Regions from separate parts of the Arthrobacter sp. zg-Y916 genome, predicted to be linked through region 1. Evidence: riboswitches for the same ligand, from Rfam matches in the RefSeq annotation. Region 1 holds a riboswitch; each other region holds the start of a gene.
The links. Region 1 has a riboswitch for S-adenosylmethionine ahead of LOC59_RS10290 (bifunctional o-acetylhomoserine/o-acetylserine sulfhydrylase). Riboswitches for the same ligand answer to the same signal wherever they lie in the genome.
Positions count from the first base shown of each region.

Region 1 (4,204 bases):
TCAGCCCAGCGAAGGTCTCCTCGGCTGCGTCCGTGCGTATCGCCGGGCGCGAGGAACATGATCTGCGGAGATGAGCCGATGGTCGGAATTCCCCAGATGGCCGCTGCGGACTGCTGGATGAGTACCCGCTGGGATTGTCCGCCCTGAACGGCTGCGGCTAGCCGGGTGCGTTCACGTTCCCACGGAGCGAGGTTCCGCCACTCGTATGCCTTGACATAAATACCTTGCCGCAGGCGAATCAATTCCCCGGAGGTGCACCTGCGTGCGAGTGAACGGCGGCACTGTCCGTCCAGGTCGGCCTCTGCTGAAAACAAGAAGTTCATCGACATGTGCCAACCGTGCTCCGCCATTACCTGGTTTGGTCATGGAAGAGGCTGTCTGTGGAAAACCCATGTGGTGGGGAGTCCCTGTGCAGAGCTGTCCTTCGCAGGGGTGCAGTCCTTAATTGGAGTGCAGCCGCAGTGAAAACCCTGCAGTCTGGGACGGGCCTGCCGGTTTGGGACTTTCCGGCCGCGGTGCCGCGCAGGATTGTCCCAAACTGGCAGGGCAGTCCCGAAGCGGAGGAACATCCCCACCCAATGGGTGTCCCGAGCCGGCGGGCGTCCAAATGTGCAGGGGTACTTCCATCGCCGGAGGGGACCGCAGCGCCTGGGGGCCAAAGACGGCGCCGCGGGGCCAATCCGGACCTGTGAAGATCGCTCCGGTTTGGGGACGTGCGTGTGTCGCAAACCGGTGCATGTGTCGCAAACCGGTGCGAATGCAGAACTAGATCTCGACGAGTCCCTTGTCAGTCCCGAACGTCACAGACATGATGCCGGGGGTTCCCTTGGGGGAGACCCAGGTGACGTCAAGGCCGTCGAGCGGCTTCTCCACCGGCTGGCCGAGCCACTCGGTGACGCGCTGGGCGGAGCCGGCAATGGTGAGGGATTCCAGGGAGACCGTGCCGGCAAAGGCACGGGAGGGGTGCAGGTCCGCCTTGTCCTCATCCCAGCGGAGCATGTACGGGACCTGCGGGTCGGCGATCAGGCCGTTGATGCCGATCTGCTGCCAGGTCAGTTCCTGGCCGTCGGGGAACTTACGGTTTCCGGGGACGGCGGAGCGGCCGAGCCGTTCTTCGAAGGGTGCGAGGTCCTCCACGGCGACGCACCATCCCATCCAGCCGCCGCCTGCCTCGGAGCGTGCACGGACGGCCTGGCCGAAGGGTGCCTTGTCGGAAGCGGGATGGTTCAGGACCTCAACCACTTCCAGATACTGGTGGTTGGCCAGCGGAATGATCATGTTCCGGGTGCCAAAGCGGGGGTGCACCCCGCCCTTGACGAAGTCGGTTCCAAGGGCAGAAGCAATACGTTCCGTGGTGGCCAGCAGGCCGTCGGATTCGCAGGCATAAGAAACATGATCCAGGCGCATGCGAACATCTTGGCACGTTGTGACCTGTGTCTCGACCAAGGCAAGCCTTAGCTCCGCAAAAGGTATCTGGATCAGCGGATTTTTCCCGGATTCACGCTGCGTCATATGGGTTGCGCAACTCCGGCTCCGTTGGTTCTATAGGTACAGGTCATGAGTGCCAGCAGATAGCCCCGGCTTGCTGGCCGGCAACCCTCCAACCGCGGTGGGGTGCCCCGGGTGAAGACCTGGCTGGACACCACAAAGGGTGTCCGGCAAGCGCGGGCCACACGTCTGGTACCGGAGTTCTTCCGGCATCGGTACCTGTGGGGCCCCTGGTCATTAAGGGAGCAACATGTCTGCCAACTGGTCATTCGAAACCCGCCAGATCCATGCAGGACAGGAGCCCGACGCCACCACCGGCGCCCGTGCCCTTCCCATCTACCAAACGACGTCCTTCGTTTTCCCCAGCGCGGAAGCTGCAGCGAACCGTTTTGCGCTCGCAGAGCTGGCTCCGATCTACACCCGGATCGGCAACCCCACGCAGGAAGCAGTGGAGAACCGCATCGCCTCCCTGGAAGGAGGTGTTGGGGCCTTGCTGCTTGCCTCCGGGCAGGCCGCGGAAACCTACGCGATCCTCAACCTGGCCCAGGCAGGGGACCACATTGTGGCCAGCCCCAGCCTGTACGGCGGAACCTATAACCTCTTCAAGCACACGCTGAAGAAGTTCGGCATCGACGTCACCTTCGTCGCCGACCCGGACAACCTGGACCAGTGGCGCGAAGCCGTACAGCCCAACACCAAAGCCTTCTTCGGCGAAGTTGTCTCCAATCCGCGCCAGGACGTCCTGGACCTGGAAGGACTCTCCGCTGTCGCGCATGAGGCGGGCATTCCCCTGATCGTGGACAACACCCTGTCCACCCCGTATCTCATCCGTCCCATCGAATGGGGAGCGGACATCGTGGTGCACTCCGCCACCAAGTATCTCGGCGGGCACGGCACCGCGATGGCGGGCGTGATCGTGGACTCCGGCAACTTCGACTTTGCAGCCGATCCGGAAAAGTTCCCCGGCTTTAACACCCCTGATGAGAGCTACAACGGCCTGGTGTATGCCCGGGACCTCGGGGTCAACGGTGCACTTGGCGCCAACCTGGCGTTCATCCTCAAGGCACGGGTCCAGCTGCTGCGCGACCTCGGCTCGGCAGTATCTCCGTTCAACGCTTTCCTGATCGGCCAGGGCCTGGAAACCCTCAGCCTCCGGCTGGAGCGGCACGTGGAGAACGCAGTCGCCGTCGCGGAATGGCTGGAGGCGCACGACGACGTCCTTTCCGTCGCGTACGCAGGCCTGGAGTCCAGCCCGTGGTACGAACGCGGGCGCAAGTACGGGCCGCGCGGCACCGGTGCGATCGTGTCCTTTGAAATCGACGGCGGCGTTGAAGCGGGCAAGCGCTTCGTCGATGCGCTCCAGCTGCACTCGCACGTGGCGAACGTCGGCGACGTCCGCTCGCTGGTGATCCATCCGGCGTCGACCACCCACAGCCAGCTGGGGGCGGAGGCCCAAGCGGCAGCGGGAGTCAGTCCGGGCCTGGTGCGGCTCTCGGTCGGGCTGGAGCACGTGGATGACATCATCGCGGACCTCGATGCCGGATTCCGCGCCGCCAAGGGAGCATGAAGTACAGCGTGACAACGTATCCACCCGCAGCGCAGCACCCCGTCCACACTCTCGACGGGGTGCTGCAGTACGCCTCGATCGGTGAACTCGAACTGGAGACCGGAGGGCGCCTGCCCGACGTCGTCCTGGGCTACGAAACCTGGGGCCGCCTGAACGGTGACGCCTCCAACGCCGTCCTGATTCCGCATGCCCTCACCGGCAGTACCCACGTGGCGCAGGGCAGCACCGAGGAACCGGGCTGGTGGGACGGCCTCGTGGGGCCGGGGCGGACCGTGGACACCGATCGTTTCTTCGTGGTCTCCATCAACATGGTTGGCGGCTGCTACGGCTCCACCGGCCCGGCGTCGGCGGATCCCCACGGACTGCCCTGGGGATCCCGTTTCCCGTTCGTCACCATCCGGGACTCGGTTCGGGCCGAGGCGCGGCTGGCGGACCAGCTGGGCATCCGCCGCTGGCACACTGTGCTGGGCGGATCGCTGGGCGGCGCACGCGCGCTGGAGTGGGCAGTGACTGAACCTGCCCGGGTGGCACGGTGCGCGGTGATAGCGGCGACGGCGGCGAGCACGGGGGAGCAGATTGCCTTCGCCCAGGCCCAGATCGAAGCCATCCGGCTGGACCCGGACTACAACGGCGGGGACTACTACAACGGATGCGCTCCGCTCGCCGGACTCGGACTGGCGCGCAGGATCGCGCACATCACCTACCGGTCAGAGGCTGAACTTCAATATCGGTTCGGCAGGACGCCGCAGCCGGGAGAGGACCCGCTGGGTGCTGCGCTTCCAGCCGGCCGCGGCCGCTACCAGGTGGAGAGCTATCTGGACCACCAGGGCCGGAAACTGGCTGACCGGTTCGACGCCAACAGCTACGTCATCCTCACCGAGGCGCTGATGAGCCACGACGTCGCCCGCGGCCGCGGCAGCCTCGTCGAAGCACTCGCGGCCACTCAGGCACAGTTCCTCGTGGCGGCCGTGGATTCGGACCGGCTGTACTTCCCGGAACAGTCCTATGAACTGGCAGCAGCGCTGCCCGGAGACAACAGAGTGCACGTTATCAGTGCTCCGATAGGCCACGACGGGTTCCTGACTGACATCCTGCAGCTCAAGGACGTCCTGGAGCAGGACTTCTTCGCCTAAGCAGCGATGCCGGCGC
Region 1 is NZ_JAJJOD010000006.1:22,925-27,128, reverse strand. It holds gene LOC59_RS10300 (hypothetical protein) at 1-329, opposite strand, end outside; gene LOC59_RS10295 (VOC family protein) at 766-1,407, opposite strand; SAM riboswitch class IV at 1,554-1,671, shown strand; gene LOC59_RS10290 (bifunctional o-acetylhomoserine/o-acetylserine sulfhydrylase) at 1,739-3,055, shown strand; gene metX (homoserine O-acetyltransferase MetX) at 3,052-4,188, shown strand.

Region 2 (4,204 bases), on a different contig from region 1:
TAGCGTGTTTACAGTGTATACCTCAAGGCCTGCACGAGCGCTTGATGACCGTATCTTTAGGAGCATTGACCCAGCCTGCACGCGCTCCTACGGTGGAGGCAGGGCCAGCGGCGGCCCGCCCCGGCGAAGGAGAATCCCATGGATCCAGCAGCTGACGCATCGGGACGCGTACTGTCCGCGGACGGAACGCCCATCGCCTGGGAACGTCACGGCCAGGGTCCGCCGCTGGTGGTGGTGGATCCCATCATGATGGACCGGACCACCTCCGGCCTGGCCGGGGTTGCCGAACTGCTGGCAGAGGGCCACACCGTCTACACGTATGACCGCAGGGGTAAGGGCGAAAGCGGGGACGGGGAGGAATACACCCCCGAATCCGAGGTGGATGACCTGCTGGCCGTCGTGCAGGCCGCGGGTGGATCGGCGGACCTGCTGGGAACCTCCTCGGGAGCGATCCTTGCCCTCCGCGCCGCTTCGGAATCAGCGGTTGTCTCCAGCGTCATTGCCGTCGAACCGCCGCTCTCCCAGGAAGGCTCGGCAGGGCCTGACATCCGGCCGCAGCTTGAAGCCCTGATCGACGCCGAGGACCGGGCGGGAGCCGTGCGCCTGTTCCAGGAGTCCATCGGTGTTCCGGAGGAACTCATCGAGCAATCCGAACCCTCACCTTTCGAGCCGGCGGCGCACACCATCTCCTACGATCTCACCCTCATGCTGGAAACCGACATCCAATCCCTCACCGGCATTCATGTTCCGGTCCTGGTGCTGGCCAGCAGCGGCAGCGATGCCCGGCTGCAGGGCTGGGCCCGCGAGACGGCCGAAATCCTCCCGGAGGGTTCTTTCCAGTTGCTCGAGGGATCCTGGCACGGACTGGACGATGCAGTGCTTGCCGAGGCGGTCAACGACTTCCTGGAATAAAGGCCGCGGACGCCTGATCGACCAGTCGCAGGACGGCGCGTACGCTGTAGACCCGTTGAGTTCCAACCGGAGGGAGGGCCAGAATGGCACACCGCAATGATCCCGAGGTTATATCCCGCCTGCTCTCATCCAAGGGACGCTGGGCAGTGGTAGGTCTCTCGAACAATCCGCTGCGTCCGGCAGTCGGCGTCTCCAGATTTGTCCAGGACTCGCTGGGGATGGAGATCGTCCCGGTGAACCTGGCGGGCGACGACGTCTTCGGCAATAAGGGCTACACCAGGCTGGCCGAGATCCCGGGCCAGATCGACGTCGTCGACTGTTTCGTGAATTCGGCCCGGGTGGGGGACATTGTGGACCAGGCCATCGACATCGGTGCCAAGGCCGTCTGGCTGCAGCTCGGCGTCGTGGATGAGGCGGCCGCCCAGCGCGCCGCCGAAGCGGGGCTCGACGTCGTCATGGATACCTGCCCCGTCATTGAAGCGGGACGCTACGGGCTCTAAGGCCCCGCCGGAGCGGCCGGGCGCAGGTCCACCGGCAGTGAACGGTGGGTTTTCCACGCCGTGAGCATCTGGTCCCGGGTGCCGCCGGGGTGGGAGGCGTGCCAGTCCCGGGAGAACCGGTTCAGCTCAAACTGCGGCCCGATTGGCCGGGCATCCCCTGACCGGGTGGCATGCCAGTGGTCCCGCGCCGCGGCCAGCGTCGCAGTTCCGTCATTGTCGGCGAAGAACGCCCGCATGGGCGCATCAAACCGGAAACCGGGCCCCAGCGCATTGACGAAGAACTCCCGGAGCACCTGGCTGCACGGATGCCCGGCAGGAACCACCGTATGAATCGTCAGCGGCGGGACCAACGGCGCAGGCCTGCGCGGTGGGCGGGCGGGCGCTTCCGCCCGGGGGCGTCCGGCCAGGCAAGCCGCGACGCGTGAGCTGACAGTGGCCTTTGAGCCGGCGGCGCTGAGGCCGTTTGCCCGGGCGAAGCCCTGCAATTCCTCCTTCAGCCAATACCAGCGGAGGAACTGCGTCTCGCTGAGATCGGTGGAAAGCGGCGGGCGCTGCGGCGGAATCACGCCTTCCATCCTGCCCGACGAAGATGCCGCAGGCCCCAGCCCGCGCCGTAGACGAGGAAACTCTTGGTGACCCAGGTGATGCACGTCACGCACGGACGCACTGCGTCATGTGCGGTCACAACATTGCGCGGGCTCCCGCCAGCGGTCAGCATGAACCCGTAACCATCCAGAGCGGCTGAGAGACCTGGCTCCGTGACGCCGCAGCAACCCCTTCCGTAATTCATTCGGAGCAGAGGGGTGCTACCGCCAGGACCGATGGAGAAGCACCCGCTATCTTTTGGTCCCCTTCAAACGTGCTCCGGCGCGCTGAAGCTGTGGACTCCGCGGCGCGCGCCTTCACAACCTGAAGGAGGAGAGCATGATCCGGATCGAGAATGTTTCGACCGTTTTTGACACCGGCGGATCCAGTTTCACCGCCGTGGACAACGTGTCCCTGGACATCCCCAAAGGCAGCATCCAGGGCATCATCGGGTTTTCCGGTGCGGGCAAATCCACGCTGCTGCGCAACATCAACCTCCTGGAACGTCCCACCTCGGGCCGGGTCCTGGTCGACGGAAGGGACCTGACCGGCCTGGCGGATGCCGAGCTGCGCGCAGCACGGCATGAGATCGGGATGATCTTCCAGCACTTCAACCTGCTGAACAACCGCACGGCCGCGCAGAACGTGGAGCTCTCGCTGAAATTCGCGGGAGTGAAGAACGCTGCCGAGCGCCGGCGCCGCACACTGGAGGCGCTCGCCGTCGTCGACCTCTCGGAGAAGGCAGGAACCTACCCGGCCAAGCTCTCCGGCGGGCAGAAGCAGCGGGTTGCCATCGCCCGGGCCCTGGCCACCCGGCCCAAGGTGCTGCTGTGCGATGAGCCGACCTCCGCCGTCGACCCCCGCACCACCGCGTCCGTGCTGCAGTACCTTTCCGACGTCAACGCGCGGTTCGGCATCACGATCGTGGTGGTGACGCACGAAATGAACGTCATCAAGGCCATTGCGGACAACGTGGCCGTCATGGAGGAGGGACGGGTCGTGGAACAGTTTGCGCTCACGGAGCTTGTCCGGCCCGGGTTCACCCCGGCCACCTCGATCGGACGGTACCTGATCTCCGACGAGATCACCCTGGACCGGGCTGCCCGCCGGGAAGGAGCCCGCGTTGCTTGAGCGCATTGCCGAAGTCTGGCCCGAACTGCTCGCGGCACTGGGCCAGACCGGAACCATGCTCGTCGTCGCCATTCCGCTGGCGGTTCTGATCGGAACCCCGCTGGGTGTCCTGCTCTTCGCCCTCGGACCGGACGGACTGGTCCACAAACCCCGGCTTCACCGGGTGCTGGATTCACTGGTGAACCTGGTCCGGTCCTTTCCGTTCCTGATCCTGCTGATCGCCATCATTCCGTTCACCCGGTTCGTGGTGGGCACCACCATCGGCACCGCGGCGGTAATCGTGCCGCTGACCATCAACGCCATCCCCTACTTCGCCCGGTTCGTGGAACAGAACATCACCGCTCTCGGCGGCGGCGTGGTGGAGGCCGCCCGGTCCATGGGAGCCACCCGCGGGCAGATCGTCCGCGATGTCCTGCTGGTCGAAGCGCGTCCGGCCCTGATCAGTTCCGTCACCATCATGACCGTCAGCTTCATCTCCTACTCGGCCATGGCCGGCCTGGTGGGCGGCGGCGGAATCGGCGACTTCGCCATCCGGTACGGCTACTACCGCTACGAAACCGGGCTGATGCTCACCGCGATTGTGTTGATGGTCCTGCTGGTCCAGGCCGTGCAGCTGGGCGGCTCCTGGTTCTCCCGCCGCGCTGACAAGCGCCTCTAGCTTCTCCTCCAACCGACTTCTACAGAACGGAACCACCGTGAGTACTCCGAGTACCCGTTTTTCCGGGCCGCGTCCGCGCCTGCTGCTGAACGCCTTCCTGATGAACACCACCAGCCACATCCGCGGCGGCCAGTGGCGCCATCCGGACGCCGGACAGCACCGCTTCAACGAGCTGGGGTTCTGGACGGACCTGGCCCGCCAGCTCGAAGACGCCAAGTTCGACGCCCTCTTCTTCGCCGATGTGGTGGGCCTGTACGGAAACCACGACGGCGGCTGGGCTTCCCACGTGCGCCGCGGGCTGCAGGTGCCGGCCAACGATCCGGTCCTGCTCCTCGCCGCGCTGGCAGGTGCCACCCGGAACATTGGGCTGGCCGCGACGTCGTCCGTTGTACAAAGCCATCCGTTCCAGTTCGCCCGG
Region 2 is NZ_JAJJOD010000010.1:17,087-21,290, forward strand. It holds gene LOC59_RS15120 (alpha/beta fold hydrolase) at 139-912, shown strand; gene LOC59_RS15125 (CoA-binding protein) at 996-1,412, shown strand; gene LOC59_RS15130 (SAP domain-containing protein) at 1,409-1,978, opposite strand; SAM riboswitch class I at 2,138-2,240, shown strand; gene LOC59_RS15135 (methionine ABC transporter ATP-binding protein) at 2,337-3,128, shown strand; gene LOC59_RS15140 (methionine ABC transporter permease) at 3,121-3,786, shown strand; gene LOC59_RS15145 (NtaA/DmoA family FMN-dependent monooxygenase) at 3,824-4,204, shown strand, end outside.
Region 2: linked by a shared signal. The riboswitch ahead of LOC59_RS15135 (methionine ABC transporter ATP-binding protein) and the one ahead of LOC59_RS10290 (bifunctional o-acetylhomoserine/o-acetylserine sulfhydrylase) in region 1 are both predicted to bind S-adenosylmethionine.

Region 3 (4,204 bases), on a different contig from region 1:
CTACGACATTGTCTGCAACGGCAATGAGATCGGCGGCGGTTCCATCCGTATCCACCAGCGCGATGTGCAGGAACGCGTGTTCAAGGTCATGGGCATCTCCGAGGAGACCGCCCAGGAGCAGTTCGGCTTCCTGCTCGAAGGCTTCAAGTACGGCGCTCCGCCGCACGGCGGCATCGCCTTCGGCTGGGACCGTGTGGTGGCCCTGCTGGCCGGCGCCGACTCGATCCGCGACGTCATCGCCTTCCCGAAGTCCGGCGGCGGCTACGATCCGCTGACCTCCGCTCCGGCGCCGATCAGTGCCCAGCAGCGCAAGGAAGCCGGCGTCGACTTCAAGCCGGAGAAGAAGCAGGACAAGCCGGCCGAGGCTCCCGCTTCCTAGCCCGACCCAGCCTGCATAAGGGCCCGGCCGCCACTTAGGCGGCCGGGCTCTGTGCTTTAAGCGTCTGTGCTTTTTAGGGTTCTGCGGGTAGAGCGCTCATGCCCGCCTGACGGCGCAGGTGCTGCCGCAGGCCCGGGATGGCGAAGTCCACTTTGCCGTGTCCGGTGGACTCGATAAGTCCGGCTGCCAGCAGCCGGGACCGGTAGTTGGCCACCAGGTTGGTTTTCGCGCCAAGGCGGCGGCCGATGTCGCCGGCCAGGGACGGGCCGTCATCCACCGCCATGGCTGAGAGAAATTCCCGGTCCTTGGCCGACGCCGTCGCCAGGGCTGCCTCAATGACGGTGCGCGCGTTGCGCCGGTGGGCTGCGTCTATGGCCCGCTGGACGGCATCCGTTCCGAGGTGGCCGGCCTGCGTCTCCGCCTCCCGCCAGAGGAAGTAGCCCACCAGCTGGATCAGGAACGGATAGCCGCCGGTCGCCTGTGCGGCGCGGCTCACCAGATCGGGGCTGATCTGGAAGCCGGCGCCGGCAAAGGTTGAAGCAAAGGACTCTTCAACCTCCCGCACAGCAGCGGCATGCAGGTCGATCTTGTCGGCCCGGCGCAGGAACGTCGCCACGCCCTCGTTCAGCAGATCCGAAACTGCCGCTGGCAGCCCCGCGAAGACCAGTCCGATCGGCAGCCGGGCCTGGATGAAATGCTGCACGCTGGCGGCAAGCTGCGCGAGCTCGCTTCGGTCAGCGGCGTGGATCTCGTCCACGCTGATGATGAGGCCGGTGCGGTGTTCGTCCAGGAGGGTCAACAGTTCCTCCCCGACACCGCGCCACGCGACCTGCCGTTCGGGCGGCAGCTGGGTCGTAATGCTGAAACCGGCAGCTGCGAGGGCGGTGATGCGGCGGGTCTTGGGCCCGTCCCCCAGTTCCTCGGCCAGGCGGCGCATCGATTCGCCAATGCGGCCGACGAATCCCGGCGTGGCGGTCTCGGAGATGACAGCCCAGCCGCTTTCGCGGGCCAGGTCATGTGCGGCGCCGAGCATGACGGTCTTGCCGATGCCCCGTGCACCGGTAAAGATCGTCAGCAGGCCGGGGGCGCCGGACCCCAAACGGAGTCCGTACTGGAACTCATCCAGCACGCCCTCCCGTCCCAGGATTTGCGGGGGAGTGGCCCCGGCGGAAGGTCGGAACGGGTTTTCCATGCGGACAGACTCCTGTGAGTCGCTGTGTGCTTTGTGAGTTTGCGCGGGCTCGATGAGTCTATATGAGTTCTGTGAGTTTGAGGCTGGTCAGGCGAAGGCAGGGACAGCCAGATTGCGGAACGCCGAACCGTGGAAGACCAGCGGCTCATGGGCGCCGTCGTGAGTGGAATAGCCGTGCACCCGAAGCAGGACGACGGCGTGGTCCCCGGCCGGAACCTCGTTTTCGACCGAGCATTCGAGCCAGAGCGCTGCCTCGTCCAGGAACAGTGCACCGGTCTCTGCTTCGTGCAGGCTCAGGCCTGCAAACCGGTCGCCGTCCCGGGAAGCGATCTGGCGGCAGACGCCGTCGTGCCCCGTGCCCAGGATGGACACTCCGATCCGGCCCGCCGAACGCAGTACCGGCCAGGTGCGGGAGGTGTTCTGCACGGCGAACATCACCAGGGGCGGATCCATGGACACCCCGACAGTAAAGGAGGAGGCCACGATTCCCTGCGGGGCGCCGTCAACTTCGGCGCAGAGTGCTGCGATTCCGGACGGGAAGCGCCCAAAGGCCTGGCGCAGTGCATTTGGCTGGAGATCGGTTTCGAGTGCCATGAAGATTCCTCTGCCTGACGCGCAGCCTGCGGCAAGGAGCCGGATGCGGCGCTGTACTTGCGGCACCGGGAAATCCGCCGGAGCCGCCGAATCGTCACCTGGAGCACCCCGCTACGGCGAGAGGGTTGCCGTCCAGCCGGCCAGGGCCTCTGGCTGGAACTCTTGATTCTGGCTACCAATCTAGGGGCGCGGTATCCCGCGCGCAAACCCGCGCTGTGAGGCGTACACACGCCGCAACAGTTCGTAACGGGCTGTCTTAGGGCGCGCCCGCTATTCCGGCAGCAGCTCCAGGGATGTGTCCGCCGCGGCCGAACCGGGACGGTCCCGGACGCCTATCTTCGCCAGCGCCAACGGTCCCAGCACACCTCCAGCGAGCAGAACTGCAGCGAAGACCAGGCAGGCTGCCAGCCAGGAGCCCCCGGCGTAGAGGAAGCCCGCCAGCAGCGAACCAATGGCCGAGCCGAGCTGGCCCGCGTTGCCTAGGATGCTCATCGCCCGGCCGAGGCGGCGCGGGTTCAGTTCCGCGGCGACCTCCCCGTACATCGGCGGCAGCAGTGCCAGGAAACGCTGGTGAGTACCCAGAGCGCGGCGGCGCGTCCTGGACCGGCCCGGGATCATCTTCCGGCGACGTCGGACGCCTGCGCGGAGCGCAAAGCAGCACGACCAAACGCTTCGGAAGAGAGCAGGCCAGCCATGGAACCTGAGTCACGGTCCGGGAACTCTGCGGCAAGGGCGCGGATGGACACCCAGAAGAGGGCCCCGCCCACACCGCCGAGGATCGCTGCGCCGAAGGCAACGGACAAGGAACCGGCCAGCGCGTAGCCGAGACAGCTCACGGCATAGAGCAGGGCGCCGGACGCCGCGGTGACGGTCCTCGGGCGCTTATCCGCCAGCCAGCCCGCTGCCGGCCCACAACGGAACAAGGAAATCGAGGATCCGCGGACCCGCCAAGCAGCACGGCGGCAGTTCCGGCTGCTTTCCTCCCGGCGGGCGCTCTGTTCATGCGCCGATCCCAGCCAGCAACGGACACGGGAATAGGAACGGTACCGCCCCGGCCAGCCATTACAGTGTCCGCATGAGACAACGCTGGTTCAAACAGGTAGACGTCTTCGGCAACAAGCCGTACCAGGGCAACCCGCTTGCGGTAGTGCTGGACGGGGAGGGCCTCGACGACGAGCAGATGCAGCAGTTTGCCCGCTGGACGAATCTGTCGGAGACGACCTTCGTGCTCCCGGCCATCCAGGACGAGGCTGACTACCGGGTCCGGATCTTCACGCCCGGAGGGGAGATACCGTTCGCCGGGCACCCTACGCTGGGCACCTGCCACGCCTGGACGGAAGCGGGAAACACCCCGATGAAACCGGGCCTCGTGGTCCAGGAATGTGGAATCGGCCTGGTTCCCCTGCGCGTCAATGCCGGCCTCGCTGCGTTCGCGGCGCCCCGCCTGATCCGCACCGGACCCGTGGAAGAGGACATTCTGGCCAGGGTCACAGCCGCCCTGGGCCTGCGGCCGGACCAGGTCAAGGGCCACCAGTGGGTGGACAACGGTCCGGGCTGGCTGGGACTGCTGCTCCCTGACGCCGAAACGGTGCTGTCGCTGACGCCGGACCATGCAGCGATTGGCGGCCTCCGGGTGGGGGTCATAGGCCCGCAGCCCGAATCGGCGGAGACGGACTTCGAGGTACGTGCCTTCGCGCCCGGCCTGGGTGTCTCGGAGGACCCGGTCACGGGCAGCCTCAACGCAGGCCTGGCCCAATGGCTGATCGGCCAGGGCATCGCCGAAGAACGCTACACCGTCACCCAGGGCACAGCCGTCCACCGTTCCGGCCTGGTGCGGGTGTTCACCCGGGAGGGCCGGATCTGGATCGGCGGCGAGTCGGTCACCTGCATCGACGGTTCCGTCACGCTCTGACCCGCGAGAGGCCAGTTACGGCTCGTTTCAGCGCTGAAAAGAGCCGTAAGTGGCCTCTCGGCGGGGCGGTAGCCTTGAAGCGTGAATGACTTGTTCAGCAGCGATGAGGACCAGGACCCCGGGGACG
Region 3 is NZ_JAJJOD010000003.1:243,015-247,218, reverse strand. It holds gene aspS (aspartate--tRNA ligase) at 1-379, shown strand, start outside; gene LOC59_RS08130 (ATP-binding protein) at 453-1,571, opposite strand; gene LOC59_RS08125 (flavin reductase family protein) at 1,659-2,165, opposite strand; SAM riboswitch class IV at 2,214-2,333, opposite strand; gene LOC59_RS08120 (MFS transporter) at 2,436-2,783, opposite strand; gene LOC59_RS08115 (hypothetical protein) at 2,780-3,088, opposite strand; gene LOC59_RS08110 (PhzF family phenazine biosynthesis protein) at 3,241-4,077, shown strand; gene LOC59_RS08105 (replication-associated recombination protein A) at 4,159-4,204, shown strand, end outside.
Region 3: linked by a shared signal. The riboswitch ahead of LOC59_RS08125 (flavin reductase family protein) and the one ahead of LOC59_RS10290 (bifunctional o-acetylhomoserine/o-acetylserine sulfhydrylase) in region 1 are both predicted to bind S-adenosylmethionine.

Region 4 (4,204 bases), on a different contig from region 1:
CGTTGGTGTGGTTCTTCAGCTTGTTGGCGGTCGACGCCGAGCCGGTGAAGGAGACCATGTCACGGTAGTCGAGGTGGTCCAGCAGGTCCCGGGCGGAGCCGGAGATCAGCTGCAGTGAACCTGCCGGAAGGATCCCGGATTCGATCATCATGCGCACTGCGGCTTCGGAGAGGTAGCCGGTGGGCGTTGCGGGCTTCACGATGGTGGGAACGCCGGCGATGAACGCAGGAGCGAACTTCTCGAGCATGCCCCAGACCGGGAAGTTGAAGGCGTTGATCTGCACGGCGACGCCGGGGATCGAGGTGTAGACGTGCTCGCCGATGAAGGAGCCGTCCTTGGAAAGCACCTCGGCGGCGCCGTCGATGACGACCGTGGAGTTGGGCAGTTCGCGGCGTCCCTTGGAGCCGAACGTGAAGAGCACGCCAATGCCGCCGTCGATGTCCACCAGGGAGTCGATCTTGGTGGCGCCGGTGCGGGCGGAGATTTCGTAAAGTTCCTTCCGGCGGCCGTTCAGGTACTGGGCCAGTTCCTTCAGCTTCAGCGAACGCTGGTGGAAGGTCAGGCCGGCCAGTCCGCGGTGGCCCACGGTGCGGCCGTGCTCCACGGCGGCTGCAATGTCCAGTCCGTCGGTCGACACCAGGGCGAGGATTTCACCGGTGCTGGCGTCCCGGACCTCAGTTGGGTTTGCGGCGGCGCTTTCCGGGGTCCACCACTCGTCCTGGACGAAGCTGGGGACGACTTGCACGTCTATGGCGGTTGAGGTCATCTTTGACGGACCCTTTCGATACTGGACGTTCGTTTTCCTGACCGGGCGAGTTCCGCTGGCTGCGGCTTCCGCCGGACACAGCGATAACTGACCGGACGGTCGGTAATGAATCCAGCCTACATGAGAGTGCCCTGCGGCACACTATGCCAAGCCCGGGATCCGGCTTTTTGACTCGCGGCTGCCCCGGCTGCCACACCACGTGTTTGCTCCTGTCCGCGCCGGCGCTACCGTGGGCCCGGACGACGACGGAAGGTACGACGATGAACCGGAACCCGATGCGCGGCTGGACGAAAGCAGGACTGGTGCTGCTTCTTGGAAGTGTCCTAACTGCTGGCGGGGTTGCGGCTCCGGCGGCTGCGGGCGGACAGGACCGCGGCCACCACCGCGGGTGGGACCGGGACCGCGGGTGGGACCGGGACCGCGGGTGGGACCACCACCGGGGCTGGGATCGGGGCTGGGATCGAGACAGGGACCGCGGCGGAGAAGTGGATTACGTTGCCCTGGGTGACTCCTACGCGTCGGGCTTTGGCGGCGGGCCGCTCCTCGATGCCTGCGGCCGGACTGCAGAAGGGTACCCGGCCCTGCTGGATGCCCTTCGCCGGGTGGATCGGGAGGCGGATGTGACGTGTGCCGGCGCGACGGCGTCGAGCACTCCCCCGGGCGCTCCCGCCGGACCCGTGGACCTGCCGGAGCAGATCGCCGCCCTGCGCGCGGATGGTTCCCTGAACCGCGGCACCGACCTGGTCACCGTCACGATTGGCGGCAATGACGTTCAATTCGGCGCCGTCGTTCAGGCCTGCATCGGTCCGGTGCTGCCGGAAACCTGTGCACCCGCCATTGCGAGTGCGACCGCTTACGCGCAAACCACCCTCACGGCGCAGCTGCAGGAATCCCTCCGCCAGATTCGTGAACTCGCGCCGCGGGCCGAACTGGTACTCGTCGGTTATCCGTACCTGTTCGAGGCCGGAACCGCGGGACCGCTCAGCCCGGAGGCGGTGGCACTGTTCAGCCAGGGGACGGACGCGCTTAACGCGGTGCTGGCCGGACAGGTACAGCGCGGAGAAACCTTCGTGGATGTCACGGATGAGTTCGCCGGGCACGGCGTGGGGTCCGCGGATCCATGGATCATCGCCCTGGGCAGCGAGTTTCAGCTGCACCCGAATGCCACCGGCTACCGCGAAGGCTACCTGGCGGCCATCACCGCAGATGTCCATCTGGGGCATGGGAAGGGCCACTGCCGCGGCCGGCGGTAACCGTTGTCATTGCCGAAACAAGACGCGGCAAGGGACGGGTGCCACCGGCACCTGCTAACGTAATCAATGCTTCACGAGACATGGCCTCCGCACCTTCCCGGTGCGGAAAAGCTCCGACTGGCCATGCACCAACCCCACTGTTCGGCGGGTGGTTCGGATGACGAAGCGGCCCGCGTCCAACCGGAGCGGGCAAGGACACTCTCTTTCGAAGGACACGCTGTGCTTCCCTCCAGTGACCCGCGCTGCACCGCCTTTTCCCCCGGCCACAAGATCCATTGGATCCACGGCGGCCGGCTCAACCGCTACGAGGACTGGATCGACGTCGAAGTCCACGCCGATCCGGAGCTGGACCTGATCTACCTGATAATCGCCGGGCAGCAGCAGCTCATGTGGCACCACGACATTCCGCTCCTCGCCGAAGCCCTCGCGCTCAGCCCCGGGCAGCCCCAGTGGTGCCCCCGGTATTCGTCCCTGATGGTCCCGGGCGCCTTCGAAGGCCGCAACCGGAGTTCTTTTTTCTACTTGGCTACTACCGGGCGGGCGGCTCCCTGCCGGGGACGGGTTCCGCGACATGATCTGAGGATGCAGGACAGCGATTCCGCGTAGGGCAATACTTGGGCGGATTGTTTAGGGGAAGGGGCCGGATGGACACAGCCCAGGTGCGGTTGTGGTGGCTCCCGGTTGGTGCCGGCGGCCATCTGGTGGTCCACACCAGCCGCTGGTGGGAGCTCTGGCGCGCGCTGCGCGAGCGGCGACGTCCCCGGCCCCTGTTCCACGCAGCACTGGAAGTCACCGCGAGCGGTTCCCGCTATGCGATTGAAATGACCCCGGCGTGGGGCCAGGGCACCGGTCCGCTCGGAGTCGTGGCCACGGGACCAGTGGGACTCCGGTCCCTCGGACGGCTCAGGCTGTTCCGGTACGAGGTGCGGTGCTGGCCGAACGGGGTCATACCGGACCTCGCCTTTGCGCCGGAACCGGCCCTCGTGTTCAATCTGGACGCTGCCGGGGCCGAGGCCCTGCTTGCCCGGGTGCCGCAGGTGCCCCTGAAGGTGTGGGGCGCGAAGGTGCCCGGCGGCGACATGTGGAACTCGAACTCCCTGGTTTCCTGGCTGCTGCAGACCAGCGGTTTTGACGCCGCGGCCCTGCAGCCCCCGCAGGGCGGCAGGGCTCCGGGCTGGCTTGCCGGCATTGATGCCGCACGCCCGCAGTCTCCCACGGCAGAAGCCGAACAGCGGCCTTAACGGCAGCAGCCCGCATGCTCCGGCCTCACAGGGGCGAAGGATGCGGGCTGCCGCTCATTATGAAACTAGCTCCAGTCGAAGAACCCCTTGCCGGTCTTGCGGCCAAGCTCGCCGCGGGCCACCTTGTCCCGCAGGATCTGCGGCGGCTCGAAGCGCGGGCCGAGTGTGGAGGCCAGGTACTCGGCGATGCCGAGGCGCACATCCAGCCCCACAATATCCGTGGTCTTCAGCGGGCCGGTCGGGTGCTTGTAGCCCAGGACCATGGCCGCGTCGATGTCTTCAGCGGACGCAACACCCTCTTCGACCATGCGCATCGCCTCGAGCGCGATCGCCACACCCAGGCGGGAGCTGGCGAAGCCCGGAGCGTCATTGACGACGACGGGAGTCTTGCCCAGGTCGGCCACCCAGGTTCGGGCGGCCTCGGCGAGCTCTTCGGAAGTCTGCTTGCCCAGGACCACCTCGATCAGGGTGGAGGCAGGAACCGGGTTGAAGAAGTGCAGGCCGCAGAAGCGCTCCGGACGCTGCAGCTTTTCGGCCAGCTCCGAAACTGACAGCGAGGACGTGTTGGAGGCGAGCCAGGCGCCGTCGCCCAAATGCTCCTCCACAGCGGCCAGCGCGGCAGCCTTCAGGGCGAAGTCTTCCGGAACTGCCTCGACGACCAGGCCTGAGCCGGCGAAGTCTGCATAATCGGTGGAGACGCTGAGCCTGGCAACCAGGGCATCGAGGGTCTCGTCCGTGGTGCCGCGCTCAACGCTCTTAGCGAGGTTGGAGGCAACGCGCTCGTACGCTGCGCTGGCTGCCTGCTCATCGCGCTCAACCACGACGACGGCGGCACCGGCGGTGCAGAAGGCGTGGGCAATGCCCGCGCCCATGCGGCCGCCGCCGAGGACCCCGACCTTGGAGGGAACTGTCATTTGTTTTTCTTCCTTTCCAGGAAAGCCTGC
Region 4 is NZ_JAJJOD010000001.1:470,854-475,057, reverse strand. It holds gene paaZ (phenylacetic acid degradation bifunctional protein PaaZ) at 1-766, opposite strand, end outside; gene LOC59_RS02265 (SGNH/GDSL hydrolase family protein) at 1,027-2,019, shown strand; SAM riboswitch class IV at 2,089-2,221, shown strand; gene LOC59_RS02260 (hypothetical protein) at 2,239-2,625, shown strand; gene LOC59_RS02255 (hypothetical protein) at 2,664-3,260, shown strand; gene LOC59_RS02250 (3-hydroxyacyl-CoA dehydrogenase family protein) at 3,326-4,174, opposite strand; gene LOC59_RS02245 (enoyl-CoA hydratase/isomerase family protein) at 4,171-4,204, opposite strand, start outside.
Region 4: linked by a shared signal. The riboswitch ahead of LOC59_RS02260 (hypothetical protein) and the one ahead of LOC59_RS10290 (bifunctional o-acetylhomoserine/o-acetylserine sulfhydrylase) in region 1 are both predicted to bind S-adenosylmethionine.